4 regions of the Rhizobium sp. 2YAF20 genome follow, and region 4 is predicted to be linked to each of the others. Evidence: predicted binding sites of a transcription regulator. Region 4 holds the regulator's gene; each other region holds the start of a gene.
What was found. The regulator PhoB, encoded in region 4, activates phosphate uptake and scavenging genes when phosphate is short. The targets are predictions, from matches to a motif close to TGTCATNNANCTGTCAT.

Region 1 (3,483 bases), on a different contig from region 4:
TGGCGGCGTCGAGATTGGGGAAGACCAGAAGGTTTGCCTCGTCGGAAAGCGTGCTGTCAGGCATGACACGACGGCGCAAGCTTTCGGAGATGGCGCTGTCACCGTGCATTTCGCCGTCGACTTCGAGCTCTGGTGCGGCTTCGCGGATAAGATGCAGCGCGTTGCGCATTTTCGTGGCACTTTCGGATTCGCGAGAACCGAAATTCGAGTGCGAAACGAGCGCTACGCGTGGCGTAATGCCGAAGCGGCGGATTTCCTCAGCGGCGAGGATCGCCGATTCAGCGATCTCCTCGGCCGTCGGGTTGAAGGTGACATAGGTGTCCGTGTAGAAAGTGGCGCCGCGCTGGGAGATCAACAGGCTGAGCGCTGAGAAGTCGCGGACATCCTTGCGCTTGCCGATGATCTGGCGAACGCTGCGCAGATGCTTCTCATAGCGGCCTTCAAGCCCGCAGATCAGGGCGTCGGCATCGCCGCGCCGCAGCGCCAGGGCGCCGATGACGGTCGTATTGGTGCGCACGATCGTTCGGGCTCCTTCCGGAATGACACCGCTGCGGCCGACGAGCGAAAAGAACAGATCGGCATATTCGCGAAAACGCGGGTCGTCCTCTGGATTGATGACGGCAAAGTCGGTGTGCGGGCGGATCTTCAGGCCATAGCGCTTGAGGCGCGTCTCGATGACGGAGGGGCGGCCAATCAGGATCGGGATCGCGGTGTTTTCCTCGAGCAGCACCTGGGCGGCACGGAGCACGCGCTCATCTTCTCCTTCCGAGAAGACCACGCGTTTGTGCTCGGCTGCCTTTGCGGCTGCAAAGATCGGCTTCATTACGAAGCCGGAACGGAAGACGAAGCGATTGAGCTGGTCGAGATAGGCGTCGAAATCGGCGATGGGGCGAAGCGCCACGCCGCTTTCGGCGGCGGCCTTTGCCACTGCCGGCGCGATGCGAAGGATCAGGCGCGGATCAAAGGGCGAGGGGATCAGATAATCCGGCCCAAAGATCAATGTCTCGCCGGAATAGGCGCGCGCGGCAACGTCGGAAGGCTCTTCCCGCGCCAGCGCCGCGATGGCGCGCACCGCCGCCATCTTCATTTCCTCGTTGATCGTAACGGCGCCGCAATCGAGGGCGCCGCGGAAGATATAGGGGAAGCAGAGGACGTTGTTGACCTGGTTCGGAAAATCCGACCGGCCGGTGCAGATCATCGCGTCGGGGCGAGCAGCGCGGGCAAGGTCCGGCATGATCTCTGGCGTCGGGTTGGCCAGCGCCATGATCAACGGCTTTTCCGCCATCTGGACGAGCAATTCCGGCTTCAATACACCGGCAGCGGAGAGGCCGAGGAAGACATCCGCGCCGCCGATGGAATCGGCCAGCACCCGATTGTTGCTCTTTTGCGCATAGATGGATTTCCACTCGTCCATCAATTCGGCGCGGCCCTCGTAGACCAGGCCCTCGATATCGTGGACCCAGATATTTTCGCGTTTTGCGCCGAGAATGACCAGGAGATTGAGGCAGGCAAGTGCAGCAGCTCCGGCTCCGGAGGCTACGATCTTGACATTCTCGATCAGCTTGCCGGCAAGTTCCAGCCCATTGAGGATGGCGGCAGCAACGATGATGGCGGTGCCGTGCTGGTCGTCGTGGAAGACGGGGATCTTCATTTTCGCGCGCAGGCGGCGTTCGACCTCGAAACATTCCGGCGCCTTGATGTCTTCGAGATTGATGCCGCCGAAGGTCGGCTCGAGCGCCGAGATCGTGCTGACCATTTCATCGACGGTCGGCGCATCCACTTCGATATCGAAGACGTCGATGCCGGCGAACTTTTTGAAGAGGACAGCCTTGCCCTCCATCACGGGCTTGGAGGCGAGCGGGCCGATATTGCCGAGGCCGAGGACCGCCGTTCCGTTCGAAATGACGGCGACGAGATTGGCGCGCGCCGTATATTCGGCCGCCATCGCCGGGTCGTCGCGAATGGCGAGGCAGGGGGCGGCCACGCCTGGCGAATAGGCGAGCGCAAGGTCGCGCTGGTTGCCGAGGGGCTTGGTCGCCTGGATCTCAAGCTTGCCAGGACGCGGATAGCGATGAAAGAAAAGCGCCTGTTCGTCGAGATCCCCGCTCGTCATGTTCTTCTGCGCCTTTGGTCCTTCGGGCGTATCCATCGCGCGTCTCCGTCTTGTCGTGTCAATGTCGATTTGAATGCCCCTTGCATACATCAATCCTTCACAGCGCACAGTATGGAATTGTGGCTGCCGACAGCTTTTCTGAGAGCCTTGATATCCACGCATTTGCGGCCGCGTTACGAGTGCAGATGACCTTCGAAAGCCATTTGTCATCATCCTGAAACACGAGTCTGATTTTGGATGGGCTAACGATGGATAGGGAGCGGACACCAGGTTCGTGATGGAAACAATGGACACTCGACGCTTCCGTACGCTGTTCATTTCCGATGTGCATCTCGGCTCCAAGGCCGCCAAGGCTGATTTTCTGCTGGATTTCCTGCGACACCACGAGGCCGATACAATCTACCTCGTCGGCGATATCATTGACGGCTGGCGGTTGAAGCGCAGCTGGTATTGGCCGCAGGATTGCAATGACGTGGTTCAGAAAGTGCTGCGCAAGGCGCGCAAGGGGACCCGCGTCGTCTATATCCCCGGCAATCATGACGAATTCCTGCGCGATTTTCCCGGCACACATTTCGGCGGCATCGAGGTTGCGCAGCGGGCAATGCATGAGACGGCGGACGGCAAGAAATATCTGGTACTGCATGGTGACGAGTTCGATGTTGTCGTGCGCAACGCTCGCATCGTCGCCTATCTCGGTGACTGGGCCTACGACATGGCCATCCTCATCAATATCGGTCTGGCAGCTATCCGCCGAAAGCTCGGTATGCCTTACTGGTCTTTCTCGGCCTGGGCCAAGCTGCAGGTGAAGCATGCTGTGAACTTCATCGGCGAGTTCCAGCGCGTGGTCGCCGAGGAGGCCAGGCGCAACAATGCTGATGGCGTCATTTGCGGCCATATCCATCATGCCGTCATCGAGGATCTCGATGGCATTCGCTATATCAACACCGGCGATTGGGTCGAGAGTTGCACCGCGATTGCCGAGCACGACGACGGCTCTTTCGAGCTGATAACCTGGCGCGAAATACTGGACGTTGAGCCGCCCATGGCGCTGCTGGAAGACCTGCGCGAACCGATTGGCGCAAAGGCAGCGTAAGATCGCAGGAGCGGCCCAGTCGGCCGGCGTTGCATAGGCAATACGCCGCCGATTTTTTCAGAAGCGTTTGCGGAAAAGACAATTTCTCGCCATAGTCGTACTCAGGATGACATGATAGGAGACGCTGAAGTCTCCCTTCAGGTCCGACATGATTCCCGCGACAATATCTCTGGCTGGCGCAGGTATGCCGCCGCATTTTCGGCTGCGCAGCGCCTTGTCCTATTGCGCACCGCTGATCGTCAACGGGGTGGCGCTGCCCTTCTTTCCGATCTGGCTG
Region 2 (3,483 bases), on a different contig from region 4:
TCACCAAGAAGTATTGATGGAAGTTCGATGACGTGGACGCGACCATGCCGCGTCCGCTGATGTCGTTCGCGAGTTACTTCTTCGCCAGACCCGGCAGCGTCAGTTCGAACACCTGGAACATCGTATCGACGTCGGCGCCGCCGTCGGCCTTGTAGCTGGCGCCGACCTGGAAGCCGTCCTGTGTCAGGAAGTCGTTGTCGTTGGCGACGAACAGGAAGTAGTCGTCAGGGCGCTTCGGGTCGAGAACGCTGGCAAGCGACATGGCTTCCCATTTCTCAGAGAGATTGTTCTTGTCGTTCGGCGTGCCGTTGTGAAGGCCGAAGCGGGCAAGGTCGGCGTTGTCGTTGATATCGATGAACGGCGTCAGTGCCGCCGGCTTGACGGAGACATCGAGCACTCCCTTGGGTGCAACCGGCTTCTCGCCGTCGAACGGCGTGCCGGCAATGTCGGTGGCGCCCGAGACATCGACGACGTTGATGGTGCGGTAGAGCGAGGCGTCGCTTTTCAGGCCGTAGCCGTGGCCGCTGTCGCGCGAAAGCATCAGGAAGGTCTGCGGCGACAGCGCGACGATTTCGCTCTGGGCTGCAACCGACCGCTTGCCCTCGTCGCCGGTAAAGACCGGCAGCGGCACGACATATTCGTGCACGAGCTTCAGATGCGCGAGATCGGACGCGTCGTAGACGAGCGCGCGGGTGTTCTCGCGGGTCTTGCCGCTGTCGCCGCCGTCCTGGCGTGTTGCCGATTGCAGCACCGCGATCAGGAACTTGCCGTCCGGCGTCATAGCCATGCCTTCGAGGCCTTGGTTGTTCTGGCGGCCGCTTGTGGGATCCTTAGGGTCAGGCGCGCTTTCGCCGGGACCGGGATTGTTGGAGGCGAAATTCGCCGCTCCATGGCGCATCGGGATGAGCGCCGCCGGCGGCGGTGTCGCCGACATCATCCGGCCATCGGCCGAGAAGCGATAGATGTAAGGGCCATATTCGTCGCTGATAAACATCGAGCCGTCGGGCAGGCGAACGATGGCCTCGTTGTCGAGCGAGATCTTGCCGTTCGGTGCCTGCGGCAAAAGCGGCATGCTGCCTTCCGGCGCGCGGATACCATCCGCAGGGTCGAGCCCGGTGGTGTCGGTGCCCTTGTCGTCGGTAAGCAGTATGGTGTCGGCAAGCTTGGCATCCACGCCGGATTGTTCTTTTCCGGCAGCCGGGGTTGCGCCCGGCGCCGTCGGGGTCAGCTGGATGGAGATCGTATTGAGGCGCGGCCGGTAGTCCGTGGTGCCTTCGACGTTATATCCCCGGTCCGGCAGCAGCCAGAGCGAGCCCTTGTAGCTATCGCCGTCGCGCGTCCAGCTCGCCGGGTCGATCGCCATGCCGGAGCCGGAGCCGAAGGTCTCGCCGAACTTGTCGCGCTGGGCCGACGGAATGCGGCCGACGCCGACCCGGCCCTTGTTGACGAGCGTCGCGCCGCCGATGGTAACGGAATTCTCGGCCAACGCTGCAATCGGCGCCGTTGCTACCATCAGGACAAAGGCTGCAGATAGCAGCGGCAAAGTGGTCGAATGCGAATTTCTCACGTGCAATATCCTCTTCATGAAATGGCAATGGCTGGGGGGCGGCGAGCTCCCCCGAGCGCCGGCCCCAAATGATCTATGTTGCCAATATGATAGAGGGATGACAGTCGCCGGATTGCGCGAACCGACTCCTTGCTGGCGGTAAGCCTGCGCGTGAAGGATCAATCAGTGCCGAGCGGTGGTTTGCGGCGGTTGCATGCCGCGAAGCGGCGCCTGCCCGGTGAGCGGCACTGTCAGCGTCGCAAAAAAGGCTACGCCAGCGATAAACACCGCGAGACCGAGAAGCCATGGACGAATCTGCATTGTCGTTCTCCCTTACTCCCGGAGAAATGGGTGGCAGCGCGTCGACAGTTGCCCTCCCCTTGGGAGGATTCGCGGGTCAGTTCAGCTGAGCGCGCTTTCCTAGAGGCGAGAGACGAACCCGATCGAAGGCTGCAGCAAGGGCAACGCCCCAGAGCGCGCCGGCCATCGCCACGATGCAATGCATCGGCGAGCCGAAACTACCAATGGCGACATAGCGGGCGAACCCGAGGCCGCAAACCATCCCGATCATCAGGATGCACACGAAAGATGGCGTCTGCGGATAGGCAAGGCGTGCGAGCAACCCCGCGATTCCAAGCGCAATCAGCCTGTCGATATCGTAGGGGTTACTGATATCGGCGTGCCAGTTGGTAGGGACGATCGTGGCCACGAGAAGCACCACGAGATAAACCCACACCAAAATCTTGAACACACGAGCCGTTATCATGGCTTGAACATATAGCAGCCGCGAATGCAAACGCCAGCTTTACAACCCGCCGCTGAACTGGAAGCAGCCAATAGATAGCACACATTTTGTTTTAGTCAGAAATATAAGGCGAATGGACGTGCGGGAGATGCCCTGAGCAAGTCGTCGCTTGCGCGCTTGAAACAGGAAAATCGGGCTCCATGCCCGATTTTCCATGTCATCGATAATCGTCGTTCCGATCCGCCGGCCGCCATGGCCCGCCTGCTTACTCAGATATCGCTCGCCGCATTGGCCCAGAGTTCGGCTGCCTGTGCGGCGGTCATTCTGCGGACTTCGGCTTCGTCGCGGCGGGCAGCGAAGAGTTCGCTGGCCATGATCTTGTCGGCAAGGTCGGCCGGCAGCGAGAGAATGACACGGCCGTCTTCCTTGTGGATGCCGCCGATATCGGAGCGCTTGCCGGTCACCATGCCGCCGGCAACCGTGTTGTTGCTGTCTGGATCGATCAGGATGAACGAGCCGGAAGAGCGGTTCTGGTCATAGGAATCGAAGATCGCCGCTTCGTCGAAGACGAGATGCACCTTGCCGATCGCATTCATCGGCAGCGCGCCAGCCGGGTTCCAGTTGCCGGTCGAAAGTTCGAGCTGGCTCACGGGGTTGACCTGCACGCGCTGGCGACGGCTGCCGCTTTTTAGCCAGTAGCGCTTGCCGGCGATGATGCCTTCCGGCTGAAGTGCTACCAGATGCGCATCGAAGGAGAGGCCGACCTGCGGCTGGCTATCGATGGCGACGATCATGTCGCCGCGCGAAACATCGACCTGGCGGTCGAGAACGAGGGTGATGGCATCGCCGGCGACAGCCGCGTTGCGCACGAGGTCGAAGGTCACGATCTTCGAGACATTGGCGACCATGCCCGACGGCAGGATCATGACGCTGTCACCCGGCTTCACGGAGCCGCCAGCAACCGTGCCCTGATAACCGCGGAAGCTTTCGCCCGGCCGCGAGACGCGCTGCACCGAGAGACGGAAGCCGACGGCCTGCGACGAGCGCACGGTCGCAAGCTCCAGCGCCTCGACCAGCGTCGGGCCGTTATACCAGGGCATTGCAGCCTGGCCGGAATAGACGACATTCTCGCCCTTCAGCGCTGACATCGGGATCGCGGTGATCTGCTTTACGCCGAGAGAAAGCGCGAATT
Region 3 (3,483 bases), on a different contig from region 4:
TCGCCCCCCTCCGCTGCCTTGCTGTACCAGAAGGCCGCATTCTTCCGATCACGCCTGACGCCGAGACCCTGGGCCAGCAATTCGGCGATCATGGTCTGGGCTGCCGGATCGCCAAGCTGAGCACGCGGCAGCGCCTTCTGGAAGGCGGTAAGGTACAGCCCGCGCTGAAAAGCGCCGTAGGCTTCGTCGACCGGTCCGGTATAGGGCTTTTCCGGTGGAAGCGGCGGAAGATCAGCACCCATGCGATCGAAGACGCCGACACCTGAGGAAGGTTTGACATCCGCGGTCGCGGCAGGAGGCGTGTCGGCAGCCTTTGTGTCGCCCTTATGGAAGATTTCGGGCGTCGGCTCGCCGGACGGCTCGATACGCTCCGTGCGGAAGGCGCCGACATCGGGAGATGCGGTTATCCCGTCTGCCGATTGCGCCATTGCAGTCAAGGGCAAGGCCGTCAGCCCGGCAAAGAGCGCGACAAGAACGGAACGGGACGAGTGGCGAATGAAAAGCGACATGGCCTGCTATCAATCTTCAAACCGTGGCGCTTTTTCGTCAAGAAGTGCATTGACCTCAGCGACCCTTGCAGTCGCCGCTGCCGGATCGGCGAAAATCGCTTCGCGCAATGCCACGAACTCGACGCCAGCAAGAGCGACATCCACGACCGAACTCGGGTCGGTTCCACCCATGACGACGCAGGGAATTTCGATCATCGAGGCCCACCATTCGCCAAGTGCCACATTCTTCGGATGCGCTTCCGGCTTGATATCGCCTGCAAGCTTGCCGAAGAAGATGTAGTCGGGCCTCAGCTCGCCGATTTCGAGAGCCCCATGCCTGTCGGTCGCGCTGCCGCCGCCAACGATCATTTTGGGGACATGGCTCTCCATGGCCTCGGCAAGGTCGAGAAGCTTGCCGGCGATATGCAAACCGTCCGCCTTGACGCGACCGGCCACGCGACTGTCGCCAGAGATCAGCGCGGCAGCGCCGGCCTCCTGCACGATCGGCACGATTTTTTCCGCATGCTTCTGGAAGGTTGCGTCGTCGAGACCGTATTGCGGAATGATAACGGAGGCGACGTCGCCGCCCTTAAGCGCGTCCGCAACGACTGCCGCCTGGCTGCCGGCATCGGCAATGTCAGGCACGATCAGGACAAGGCGGCAACGGTTCTCGGCGATGGTCATGGCAAGCTTCCGGTTTCAGCGATGTCCAGCCGCAAATGGCGACATCCGCTATGTTGCCCTCGTGAGTAATTCCGTTGCCACCGGCTGACAAGAGCGGACACTAAGGAAAACGGGGTCAAAGCCGCGTGGTGGGCTTCCATTGATGACTTTTGCCGGGGTTTTCGCTGGTGAGCGCCAGGCTCGCTGCGCCGCACAAATGACTTGCCGCAAATATGTGTTTGACGTAACTTTCGCCCATGTCGAACACGGACCCATTCGCCGCCATAGCTGACCGGAACCGGCGATATCTGCTGGAGGAACTGCGGCGCGCACCGAAGACCGTGAATGAATTGGCCCAGGGCCTGCCGATCAGCCGGCCGGCGGTGTCCCAGCACCTGAAAGCGCTTCTCGACAGCAACCTTGTTTCGGTGACCTCAGAAGGCACGAAGAGAATCTACACCGTCAACAGTCGCGGCTTTGACAAACTCAATTTGTGGCTGGATCAGTTTTGGGCCTGAAGAGACCGAGTGGCTCTATTTCCGCTTGGGTGAGTTTGCGCCAACCCCCACTGGTCACACTTGAAGTTGGCGCTACAAACTCAAATTCTGTTGGATCACCGCATTCCCGGTAAATTTTGGCTCTCTGGCCGCTTTTGATAATTTTGCCGCGAATATGTGCGCGGTGACCGTTTCAACATCTCAAATCAATGCACTGATATCGTCAGTCGCTGGATCTGGTCTTTGATCCTGAGCTTCATGCGTTTGATATCCGCGATCTCACGGTCATCGATAGAAGGCGACGCCATCGCGAAATGCAATTTCTCCTCTAGGGCGATGTGCTTTTTTTGGAGCGATTCAAGATGAGCTTGAACAGTCATTTGATCCTTCCTTCCTCTTACCTTCCCCAGCCATCCATCGCTGGAGTTCTAGGCACTAACGTCATCAGTGTGTCATAATATCCCGCCGTTGTCGAAGGCGAAAACATGACTTGTAAGAGGCAAATTCGTGATCAGGGATAACTTCCCGTTACCACTATTTGGTGATAGGAGCTTGCGGAATTCATCGGCCGGGCGGACACGATACCGTGGGCGATATTGGGGATAATGACATGCCGGATCAGGAACAGGCGGAAGTCAGGCTCATTGTGGCGCGGCTGCGCCAGGAGCATGAGGACTTCGACGTCGCCATCAATGCCATGATCCAGACAGGCTGTGACCAGCTGCGCGTTCAGCGCATGAAGAAGAAGAAGCTGGTGATCAAGGACAGGCTCAGCAAACTGGAAGATCAGATCATTCCTGATATCATCGCCTGAGGGGACCTGACATTATTGCGTGAGAGGAATGACGCCGCCATGACAGAAAGACCGCCTGTAGCCATCATCATGGGCAGCCAGTCCGACTGGGAGACGATGAAAAACGCCGCCGATACGCTGGAAGCCCTCGAGATCAGCTATGACGCGCGCATCATCTCGGCGCATCGCACGCCCGACAGGCTCGTGGCCTTTGCAAAGAGTGCTCGCGACGAAGGTTTCAAGGTGATTATCGCCGGCGCCGGAGGCGCTGCTCACCTACCCGGCATGGCCGCAGCAATGACGCCGCTGCCCGTCTTCGGCGTTCCCGTGCAGTCGCGCGCGTTGTCCGGACAGGACAGCCTTCTGTCCATCGTGCAGATGCCGGCGGGCATTCCCGTCGGCACGCTGGCGATCGGCAAGGCCGGTGCGGTCAATGCCGCCCTGCTCGCCGCAGCCGTTCTCGCCCTTAGCGACGAGGATATCGCCGAACGACTGGACGAATGGCGCGCCAGCCAGAGCGCAGCCGTTGCCGAATACCCGATGGACAACCTATGACCACGAAAACGATCGGCATCATCGGCGGCGGCCAGCTTGGCCGAATGCTCGCCATGGCCGCGGCACGGTTGAATTTCGAGACCGTCATCCTGGAGCCGCAAGCCGGCTGCCCGGCAGCGCAGGTCGCCAATCGGCAGATCATCGCCGCCTACGACGATCCCGAGGGGCTTGCCGAATTGGCTGCCGTCTGCGATGTGGTGACCTATGAATTTGAGAACGTGCCGGTCGAGGCCGCCGAAAACCTTGCAAGGGTCGTCGCCGTCTATCCGCCCCCCCGCGCGCTGGAAATGGCGCAGGATCGGCTGACGGAAAAGCGCTTCCTCAACGACTGCGGTATTCCGACTGCCCGCTTTCACGCCATCGACAGTCAGGTCGATCTCGAAGCGGCGCTTGTCGACTTCGGCGGCCAGGGCGTCTTGAAAACACGGCGGCTCGGCTATGACGGCAAGGGCCAGCGCGTTTTTCGCTCGAATGGCGACAGCGCCGT
Region 4 (3,483 bases):
CGATTTTCTGACGCGGGAAGCGCGCAGGGTCTCGGCGGCGCGCTCGACGCGAGCAAGGCCCTCTCTGGCTTCCTCCGCGGTCGTGACGAGCGGCGGAAGCAGGCGGAGCACGTTGTCGCCAGCCGGGATGGCAAGCAGATGCTGGGCGCGGATGGCCTGCAGCAATTCCGCCGAGGGAACCGCCGCCTTGATGCCGAGCATCAGCCCCTCGCCACGGACATCCTCGATGATGTCGGGAAAGCGATCCTTCAGCGAGGCGAGGCCCTGGCGGAAGACCAGCGCCACATCGTTCACATGCTGCAGGAAGCCATCGGCCAGGATTATGTCCAGCACAGCATTGCCGACCGCCATGGCGAGCGGATTGCCGCCATAGGTCGAACCATGGGTACCGGCCTTCATGCCGGAGGCGGCATTTGCCGTTGCAAGGCAGGCGCCGAGCGGAAAGCCGCCGCCGATGCCCTTGGCGACTGCCATAATGTCGGGCGTGATGCCGGCCCATTCATGCGCGAAAAGCTTGCCCGTCCGCCCGACGCCCGATTGGACTTCGTCGAGGATGAGAAGAAGATCGTGTTCGTCACAGATTTCGCGCAGCGCCCGCATGAATTCGTTGGTGGCCGGGCGGATGCCGCCTTCGCCCTGCACCGGCTCGATCAGAATCGCCGCCGTTTCTTCTGAAATCGCCGCACGCACCGCCTCGATGTCACCGAAGGGCACCTGATCGAATCCGGGGGCCTTGGGGCCGAAGCCTTCGAGATACTTCTCCTGGCCGCCAGCGGCGATCGTCGCAATCGTCCGGCCGTGAAATGCACCTTCGAAGGTGATGACGTGGAAGCGTTCCGGATGGCCCTTGACGAACTGGTAACGCCGCGCCGTCTTGATCGCGCATTCCAGGGCCTCGGCGCCGGAGTTTGTGAAGAACACCTTGTCGGCGAACGTAGCTTCCGTCAGACGCTTGCCAAGCGTTTCCTGGCCCGGCACCTCGTAAAGGTTGGAAAGGTGCCAAACTTTGTCGGCCTGTTCTTTCAAAGCGCCGACCAGATGGGGATGTCCGTGGCCGAGCGAGCTGACGGCAACGCCGGCGCCGAAGTCGAGATATCGCTCGCCGCTTTCCGTGATCAGCCATACGCCCTCGCCTCGCTCGAAACGCAAGGGAGCCCGCATATAGGTGTCATAGAGCGGCGCTGTCTCGGCCATGGCGCAAATCCTTCGATCAAACCTTGCTTTGCTGCCGTTTTCGCTATGCAAAACGGCCCCGAAAAAATCAAAAATGCCGCCTTTCGGCGGCCTCGGCACTATTGACGTTTCGCACTGCAATGTCAACAAAACCCACGGCTGAAGGGGCGCTACACATTGTCCTGACACGGCCGCCATTGCCCAATATCTTGTATTGCAGAAATACCACACAAGGAAGCAAGTTGGGGAAAACCCCGAAATCGATTCCCTGAGATTCCTGCGACTCTTGTCACGGAGTCAGGCTCACACTAGGTTAAAGATCAATTACTAGACTGCATGCGGCGGAACTAGTCACCACAATTTAAAAGCGTTTTAGGTCCCGACTGCATCGGGGCAATGGCGAAGGATTCTGCCATCAGGAAGCGCTAGGCGGAGGCAGGGCATGAATTGGACAGACGAGCGTGTAGAACGGCTCACAAAGCTTTGGGCCGAAGGGCTTAGCGCCAGCCAGATTGCAGCGCAGCTCGGTGGCGTCAGCCGGAACGCGGTTATTGGCAAGGTGCATCGCCTTAACTTGCCAGGCCGAGCCAAGTCGGGCGGCTCTGCAACCTCTGCTCGAGCGCCGAAGCGAAATGTCACGCCCCCCCGGTCCTCGAACTTCGGTTCCCGCGGGGTTACGACCCGCACGGTCGCGCGCCAGCAGGGCTCGGCGATGCTCAAGGAAGAAGTCGACGTCGACGCAGCTCCGGAAGTCTCATATCGCCCGGCTTCCAATGTTGTCGTTCCGATCTCGATGCGTCTCGGTCTGACGGAATTGACGGAGCGTACCTGCAAATGGCCGGTCGGCGACCCGCTGAAGGACGATTTTCACTTCTGCGGCCATGAATCGCCCGATGCTTCGCCCTATTGCAGCTATCATCAGAAGATGGCTTACCAGCCCGTTCACGAGCGACGCAGGGCGGCTCGCTAACAGCTTTGCGCGCATCAATGAAAAACGGGCCGCGAGGCCCGTTTTCCGTTTCAACTTTCGTCACCTGAACATCAGGCTTCCATCGAATAGCCCGCACCACGAACGGTGCGGATGACGTCCTGCATGTTGGAGAAGTTGAGCGCCTTGCGCAGGCGGCCGACATGTACATCGACGGTGCGTTCGTCGACATAGATGTCATGTCCCCAGACGCCGTCGAGCAGCTGCGAGCGCGAGAAGACGCGGCCCGGCGAGGACATCAGGAATTCCAGCAGGCGGAACTCCGTCGGCCCGAGGCGAACCTCGCGGCTCTTGCGGTGCACGCGATGCGTTTCCCGATCGAGCTCGATGTCTCCGCATTTCAGCAAGGAAGACAGGACCTCTGGACGGGCGCGGCGCAGCATCGCCTTGACACGCGCCATCAGTTCCGGAGTCGAGAAAGGCTTTACGACATAGTCGTCGGCGCCCGTAGACAGGCCACGCACGCGTTCGCTCTCCTCGCCACGAGCGGTCAGCATGATGATCGGCAGGCGCTCCGTGTCCGGCCGCATGCGCAGCCGGCGGCAGAGCTCGATGCCGGACACGCCGGGCAGCATCCAGTCGAGGATCAGAAGATCGGGGGTGCGCTCCTGAAGACGAAGCTCGGCCTCATCTCCCCGCAGGATCGTATCGACCTCGAAGCCTTCGGCCTCGAGATTGTAGCGCAGCAGCACGCTGAGCGCTTCCTCATCTTCTACAACGGCAACTCTTGGAACCATGCTGTTCTGGTCTCCTTCAAAGGCGCAAGCGCTATTCCGTTACCGCGCCAACGGTGTTGGCGGTATCGTCCTTGGGGCGTTCGCCTTCCGGCTGTGCGCCGGTCGCCATGTAGTAGATCGTCTCGGCGATGTTGGTGGCGTGGTCGCCGATGCGCTCGATATTCTTGGCGCAGAAAAGGAGATGGGTGCAGGTGGTGATATTGCGTGGGTCTTCCATCATGTAGGTCAACATCTCGCGGAACAGCGAGGTGTACATCGCGTCGATTTCCTCGTCGCGCTCGCGGATGGCGACAGCCCGATCGGCCGAGCGCGTGGTATAGACGTCGAGCACTTCCTTGAGCTGGACGAGCGCCAGTTCGGAGAGATGCTCGATGCCGCGGCCGAGGCGGCGGGGAACGCCGGTGCCCTGGACTGCGATGACGCGCTTGGCAGTGTTCTTGCCAAGATCGCCGACACGCTCGAGGTCGGAAGCGATGCGGATGGAGCCCATGATTTCTCTAAGGTCCGCTGCCATCGGCTGGCGGCGTGCGATCGTCGTGATCGCCTTGTCGCCAACTTCGCGTTCGGCATGATCGAGAATGGTAT

Region 1: AB4Z52_RS06805 (UDP-2,3-diacylglucosamine diphosphatase) is a predicted target of PhoB. The motif match lies at 2,318-2,334, and genes of this name have one in related genera.
Region 2: AB4Z52_RS13755 (esterase-like activity of phytase family protein) is a predicted target of PhoB. The motif match lies at 1,654-1,670, and genes of this name have one in related genera.
Region 3: AB4Z52_RS00660 (YdcH family protein) is a predicted target of PhoB. The motif match lies at 2,088-2,104, and genes of this name have one in related genera.

Annotation. Positions count from the first base shown of each region.
Region 1 covers NZ_JBFRFF010000003.1:162,258-165,740, reverse strand. The annotation lists gene AB4Z52_RS06810 (NADP-dependent malic enzyme) at 1-2,149, opposite strand, end outside; gene AB4Z52_RS06805 (UDP-2,3-diacylglucosamine diphosphatase) at 2,400-3,206, shown strand; gene AB4Z52_RS06800 (MFS transporter) at 3,355-3,483, shown strand, end outside.
Region 2 covers NZ_JBFRFF010000009.1:22,642-26,124, forward strand. The annotation lists gene AB4Z52_RS13750 (surface lipoprotein assembly modifier) at 1-17, shown strand, start outside; gene AB4Z52_RS13755 (esterase-like activity of phytase family protein) at 74-1,513, opposite strand; gene AB4Z52_RS13760 (hypothetical protein) at 1,730-1,867, opposite strand; gene AB4Z52_RS13765 (hypothetical protein) at 1,944-2,297, opposite strand; gene cysN (sulfate adenylyltransferase subunit CysN) at 2,561-3,483, opposite strand, start outside.
Region 3 covers NZ_JBFRFF010000001.1:140,164-143,646, reverse strand. The annotation lists gene AB4Z52_RS00675 (tetratricopeptide repeat protein) at 1-509, opposite strand, end outside; gene AB4Z52_RS00670 (thiamine phosphate synthase) at 519-1,172, opposite strand; gene AB4Z52_RS00665 (ArsR/SmtB family transcription factor) at 1,409-1,669, shown strand; gene AB4Z52_RS00660 (YdcH family protein) at 1,855-2,028, opposite strand; gene AB4Z52_RS00655 (YdcH family protein) at 2,259-2,462, shown strand; gene purE (5-(carboxyamino)imidazole ribonucleotide mutase) at 2,502-2,996, shown strand; gene AB4Z52_RS00645 (5-(carboxyamino)imidazole ribonucleotide synthase) at 2,993-3,483, shown strand, end outside.
Region 4 covers NZ_JBFRFF010000005.1:181,058-184,540, reverse strand. The annotation lists gene AB4Z52_RS10090 (aspartate aminotransferase family protein) at 1-1,194, opposite strand, end outside; gene AB4Z52_RS10085 (GcrA family cell cycle regulator) at 1,616-2,143, shown strand; gene phoB (phosphate regulon transcriptional regulator PhoB) at 2,215-2,898, opposite strand; gene phoU (phosphate signaling complex protein PhoU) at 2,930-3,483, opposite strand, start outside.